One region of the Leuconostoc gasicomitatum LMG 18811 genome, then DNA from elsewhere that is predicted to be linked to it. Evidence: predicted binding sites of a transcription regulator. Region 1 holds the regulator's gene; each other region holds the start of a gene.
The links. Region 1 encodes LexA, which represses DNA repair genes until DNA is damaged. Its sites were predicted from a motif close to CNAACANNTGTTNG; they were not measured.

Region 1 (2,281 bases):
GGAGCAATTAAATGTTGAATTATGCAGAACAAGTGGCAAATGATTTACTGACAATTGGTGCAGTAAAATTTTCCCCAGAAAAACCGTTTACTTGGGCATCAGGTATTAAAAGTCCTATTTATACGGATAATCGCATGACTATTGGTTACCCAAAAGTCCGTCAAAATATTTATGAAGGTTTAGCAGCATTAATTCAAGAATCATTTGGGGATGTTGAAATTATTGGTGGTGTTGCAACGGCTGGTATTCCTCATGCTGCATGGGTATCTGAGAAATTGAATAAGCCTATGATTTATGTACGATCGAAGCCAAAAGATCATGGGGCCGGCCGTCAAACAGAGGGAGCAGTTACTACTGGTAAAAAAGTTGTATTAATTGATGATTTAATTTCAACGGGAGGATCGGTATTAGCTGCCGTTGAAGCGATACGTAAAGAAGGTGCTAATGTTTTAGGTGTCGTATCAATTTTTTCATATGAATTATCTGAAGGACTGACTAATTTTACTAATGCAAAGTTAACTTTTAAATCATTAACAACATACTCTCAATTGGTCGCCACAGCTATTGAGCGTGGTGAATTAAACAAATCTCAATTGAAAACACTACAAAATTGGCAACAAAATCCTAACAAATGGCAATTATAAATGGACACTAAAAAATCTTTGGGGAAATGTCCCCAAAGATTTTTTGTTTTTAATAGATTGCATCACGATAGAGGCCGATAACTTTACCTAAAATAGAAACACTTTTAAGAATAATTGGTGCCATTGCGTCATTTTCAGGTTGTAAACGGAAATGGTCTGCTTCTCGGAAAAAACGTTTAACTGTTGCTTCGTTATCATCATTCATGGCTACCACAACGTCGCCATTATCAGCGTTATCTTGTTTACGGACAATGACCTTATCACCATCTAAGATACCAATATTGACCATAGAATTGCCACGAACATTTAGCATAAACATGTCACCATCAAATTGCATCAAATTGTCCGGAATTGGAAAAAATTCAGTGGCTTCTTCTTCAACAGCCAAGATAGGTGTACCAGCAGTAACAAGTCCTAGTACAGGGATACGACCAGGAGTAATAGATACACCCAATGCTTCTAAACCAGAATCAGTGACTTCAATGGCACGAGCACGTGGTTTTGAGGCATCCTTTAAAAGATAGCCTTTTTTCACTAGCCGCTCGATGTGACCGTGAATTGTTGAAGAAGAGGACAAACCGACAGCTTCACCAACCTCACGCACCGTAGGTGGATAGCCATTTGTTATTTGTGCTTCATGGATAAACCTCAGCACCTGTAGCTGTTTACTTTCTTGAATTTGAATTGTCATTTTTGGATTTCATTCCTTAATACTACTCGATTTAATATGTACTAATTATAACGAAAAGCTAAAGATAAATCAAACATTTGTTCGTTTTTTTAGGTTTTAATAACTTATTTACTAAAAACATTTATCATTTCTTTAAAAGTACGTCTAATTTCAAGGGAAATCTGTGGATAATATTGTTGAAAGTCAGAGGTTAGTATTGGCAGAAATTTTGACGTCATTATTTTGTACTTTATGCTATAATTAATCTTAGAAATTTATTAAGGGGAAGACTATGACTTTAAATATTGGACTCGTCATCTTGATTGCAGTTTTGACTTTAATTATTGGATTGGCGGCTGGATTCTTCTTAGCACGGAACTCAATGAAGAGTTATTTAGCAAAAAATCCACCAATTTCAGAAGAAATGATGAAGTCAATGATGATGTCAATGGGTCAAAAGCCATCACAAAAGAAATTAAATCAAATGATGGCTCAGATGAAGCAACAAAGCGAACAAGCGCAAAAAAAATAAGCCTTAATGGCTTATTTTTTTTCACGTTTAGGATCGACATAAACGAAGGTAGGATCTACCTCATGATCTAGCTGATCAAAAGCGTCTTGAATCATCTGTGTATATTTGGCAATGTTTTCTTTATTTAACCTGTCTTTACGGTCTATTATAATCGGTTCACCGAAATTAATGGTGGTATTGTTTCGCTTAAACAGCTGTCCAAAGGATACTGGTCCTTGGTATACAGCGGGAACAATCGCTTTTCCTGACATCTTTGCGATCAATAAAGAACCTGATTTTAATTCATCATTGTGTCTGGAACCAGAAGGAAACATGATAAGTGAACGATTGCCGTGCTTTAATTCGTTCACTGGTATTTTGATAACACTCGGGCCAACATTTTCTCTATCAACCGGGAATGCACCAGCAGATTTAATGAGCCAAGCAAGTGGTGGA
Region 2 (2,281 bases), 120 kb from region 1:
TTTAATCATAGCTATTACCCCCATTATGGCCACCCACTAAGCTAGCTCGATCAATCGCAGTACCACCGGCTTCTTTAGACATGGCTCGCATGATAGCAGTTGTGCCAAAACGTTGACGTATTTCATCAACAACCTGGTCAATTTTATTTGTTTTAAGGAGATGTTCAGGTTGTTCAAAGAGATTAAGCTGTACCCCAGTGTCATCAACTAGACTACCGTAAGCAATACCAATGTTTCTAATCACTTCGCCATGCCAATACTTTCTAAAGAGATTAACCATAACAGCCATTAGGGTGTGAGTATCATTGGTAGAATGAATACGGCACTGTTTCCTAAAACCATGAGATCCTTGTTGTTCACTTTCGGCAAAGGAATAGCCGATAAACAAACTAACTAAGCACGTTTGCTTGTGATGCGCACGTATTCTTGTAGCAACCTGATCAGCCATTTCTCGAATGACAATTTCAATCTCATCTTGTTGCCTATAATCACGTGGTAACACTTGCGAGTTACTATAAGACTTACTTTTTGACTGAATGTTTTCAGTCAAATCAGAACGGTCAATACCCCAAGACAAAGCTAGCAGTTGTTCGCCCATTAGTCCCATCTTTGAACGAAAAAAATAGGGATCTTGATGTGCTAAGTCATACATCGAATGAACACCCATTAAATTGAGCTTACGCGCAGTCCGTGAACCAATACTCCAAACGTCATTGAGCTGTGTGATTGGCCATAATTTCTCTGGGACATCTTCGTAATGCCAAATACCAGTTAAATTCTTTGCATGCTTGGCTTCAATATCCAGTGCTAATTTAGCTAATACGGGTGAATCACCAATACCAACAGTTAAATAGATACCTGTTTCTGCCCGAACTTGTTGCTGTATTTTGAATGCAACTTCTGCTGGTGTCCGACCAAAGAATTGCCAAGAATCCGTCATATCAAGGATAGATTCATCAATCGAATATGGCAATAAGTGGGCATCGTCAGTGTATTGTCGGTAGATGTTATTAATACGCAAGTTCTCTTGAATATAAAGATTCATTCTTGGGTGAGCAATCACTAAGTCCGGGCAAACAGGCATATCACGTTGTCGGGTAACATTAGTAATACCCAGTTTTTCCTTGGCCATTGGTGAAGATGCTAGAACTAAACCACCGTTTGTATTTTCTTGTTCCGACATCACAACAAGTAATGCTTTTAATGGATTATAGTCACGCTCCACACACTCCACACTGGCATAGAAACTTTTGGAGTCAATCACAAATATCACACGTCGTTCTTCATGCGTATAATCATATTCAGTTTTTTGCTGGTCCACCATAGACTATCTCCAAAACAAGTGTGTATAACTTATTATACGAACAAACGTTCTGTTTAGCAAGCGCAATATTTTAAAATAAGTTAGTTAATCTATGATTTATTTTAAATAAAAAACCTTAAACATGCGTTTTCAAAGCTATTTTTAAGGTTTTTTGATTAAATTATTATTTGTATCTATTATCTGCTCATAATTATTTTTGTTTGCTTTGCTTTAATTTCCGTTTCTCATATGCTCGACGATATCTTTGCATCGTTTTATATTCTTTATCAAATAACTCAATTGGACTCTTACCTTGTAACGCTATGCGCATTGGCATGGCATTCATTTTATCAGCTACTTCATCTAGTTGTCGTTGTTTCACTGGCTTAAAACTTGTGCCTTTGGGAAACCAGTCACGTAATTTACCGTTGCGGTTTTCGTTAGAACCTCGTTGATGTGGTGATGATGGTGTGCAGTAATAAAGTTTTATTTTAAGTTCTTTTTGAACAAATTCTAAGAAGTCCCAAGAGATAAATTCAGAACCATTGTCAGCGGTAATTGTTCGTACTGCTTTACCGTAACGTTGATAAAACAGTTTAAACGCTTCAATCATGTCTTTCGATTGTTTACTTTTAACTTTAATCAAGGCGTAGAATCTGGTTTTGCGTTCAACGACCGTCATAATAGCCGAGTGGTCTTGGTATTGACCGTTATTTTGTTTCATTGGCAACACTAAATCAATTTCCCAATGACCAAATTGTTTACGTTTAGCCACCACTGGTGAACGGTCATAAATAGAATGACGGACTAACTCACCACTTTTTTGTAAGTTTTCTCGTAAGCGAGCAATCTCTCGTTGTCGCGCGCGTTGATTCTTGGCTAACTCACGTTGTTTAGGGGAGCCATCTTGGCGATGATATTTGTGGGTACGGATATCAATTAACCCTCTTTTTGACCAGTCTCTGATGGTTGAAGACG
Region 3 (2,281 bases), 230 kb from region 1:
ACCTTGACCAATTTTAATGTCATTATAATAGTAAAAAGCACCTGCTTTTCGAATAATTTCCTGCTCAGCACCAAGATCGAGAATTTCCCCTGTTTGAGAAATACCTTTACCATACATAATATCTACTTCAGCAACCTTAAATGGTGGGGCTACTTTATTCTTAACCACCTTCACTTTGGTTAAGTTTCCAGTGACATCAGTGCCATCTTTAATTTGAGTTGAACGGCGTACTTCTAAACGAATTGTCGAATAAAATTTTAATGCACGGCCTCCTGGAGTTGTTTCAGGATTACCAAACATCACACCAATTTTCTCTCGAATCTGATTAATGAAAATAGCAATGGTTCCAGTCCGATTTAAAGTGCCTGCTAATTTACGTAATGCTTGACTCATTAAACGTGCTTGTAGCCCCACGTGTGAATCACCCATCTCGCCTTCAATTTCTGCACGTGGTACTAATGCTGCAACTGAATCAATAACGATAATATCAACAGCGCCTGACTGTACTAATGCATCAGCAATCTCTAAGCCTTGTTCCCCTGTATCGGGTTGCGACAATAACAGCTCATCTTTTTGGACACCTAATGCTTCAGCATATTTAACATCTAATGCATTTTCTGCATCAATATATGCTGCCGTTCCACCTGCTTTTTGTACTTCAGCAACCGCATGCAATGCAATGGTTGTTTTACCAGATGATTCAGGGCCATACACTTCAATAATTCGGCCCTTTGGATAACCGCCAACACCAAGTGCAACATCTAACTTTACCGATCCTGATGGATAAGTTTCAATCTGCGTCAGCGTATTTTCACCCAAAAACATAACTGAACCTTTACCGAAGTTTTTTTCAATTTTCTTCAGCGCCTCATCTAGTGCTGTTTTGCGACCCTTTGCTTGATTTTCTTTATCATCTTTTTTAGTCGTTTTTTTTGTGACCATATCTGTGGCTAACTCCTTTTATCTTTCCTCATTAGTTTACCTGCTTTTGTCGGCAAAAGCAAGCATTAAACGAACAATTGTTCGATTATGTTCGCTTCTGTATTTATGATACGAAAAAAGCGCTTATTGCGCTTTTACATACCATCTGAAAATACATAACGATTTTGCCAAAAATAATCAATGCCTGAATATATTGTAAATATAACTGCTATCCATAATAATATGTCTCCTACTGGAAAACCAAAATAAATGAAAGGTATATTTTTAATATACAAGAAAAAAATGGCAAACATTTGTGAAAATGTCTTTATTTTCCCCGGCATCTGAGCAGCCAAAACTTGACCATTATTCTCAACTATTAATGTCCTTAATCCTGTGATAGCCAATTCTCGAATAACTATAACTGCAGTCATCCAGGCAGGCACAACATGAAAGCTTGTTAAAAATATCAATGCTGTTATCACCAATAATTTATCAGCTAATGGATCAGCAAATTTACCAAAATTAGTGACTAAATGCTGACTTCTTGCAATTTTACCATCCAAAAAATCAGTTGCAGAGGCTACTGCAAAAACAATTGCAGCCATTAGCCAATTAACTGGTAAAACGACAGTCATTGTTGTTATAGTTGCCCAATCATAAGGAATCGTCAATATTAAAATAAAAATAGGAATTAAAATAATACGGAAGACTGTTAATTTATTCGGTAGATTCATAATTTCCTCTTAATTATTTAAGTTCATCAGCACATTCCAGAAAGGTGTTGATGTGCTAATGACGTTAATTCTTTGGCTATCAAATGTCATTACTGCGTTTGCTACATTAGTAAATTGTACGTTCACAACACCTGTTCCTTTGGGAACAGTAATGGTTTTATCGGCTGTTATCACTTCATTTAATAATACATCGCCATCAGCTGTAACTTGAACATTCGTCCCTGTATTTTGCGCAGTAATTTTGATTGTATGCTGCCTTGTATTTTGTTTTGATAAGTTATAAATTGTCGTCTGTTGCGCAGTATTTTGTTCCGGTGTCCCAAGCTTCATTTTAGGCGCAACAGCTTTTTTTGTTGCCTTTTTTCTTGGTGATGATGCACTTGATTGAGATGAGCTAGTGCTGTCAGGTACAGTAGAACTTGAAATCGATACATCCCCACCACCATTTGATTGTTGGCTACCAGTATTTAAATGTGTTAGGACAAACCAAATACCAACTAACACTAAGAAAACTATGATGCCTATCCAAATCGTTGGCAGCATACTTGAGATTTGGGACTTAGCTGAGCGCGTTGTATCAATTCCGGCACGAACAACCCCATCATTATCGCGGTGCGCACGAT

Region 2: a site for LexA is predicted at 1,362-1,375, ahead of LEGAS_RS04990 (Y-family DNA polymerase). Genes of this name have one in related genera too.
Region 3: a site for LexA is predicted at 1,013-1,026, ahead of recA (recombinase RecA). Genes of this name have one in related genera too.

The regions. Positions count from the first base shown of each region.
Region 1 is NC_014319.1:894,418-896,698, forward strand. It holds gene pyrF (orotidine-5'-phosphate decarboxylase) at 1-11, shown strand, start outside; gene pyrE (orotate phosphoribosyltransferase) at 12-644, shown strand; gene lexA (transcriptional repressor LexA) at 694-1,335, opposite strand; gene LEGAS_RS04380 (YneF family protein) at 1,607-1,846, shown strand; gene LEGAS_RS04385 (lysophospholipid acyltransferase family protein) at 1,858-2,281, opposite strand, start outside.
Region 2 is NC_014319.1:1,014,859-1,017,139, reverse strand. It holds gene LEGAS_RS04990 (Y-family DNA polymerase) at 2-1,324, opposite strand; gene LEGAS_RS04985 (IS30 family transposase) at 1,515-2,281, opposite strand, start outside.
Region 3 is NC_014319.1:663,473-665,753, reverse strand. It holds gene recA (recombinase RecA) at 1-942, opposite strand, end outside; gene pgsA (CDP-diacylglycerol--glycerol-3-phosphate 3-phosphatidyltransferase) at 1,077-1,658, opposite strand; gene LEGAS_RS03250 (helix-turn-helix domain-containing protein) at 1,668-2,281, opposite strand, start outside.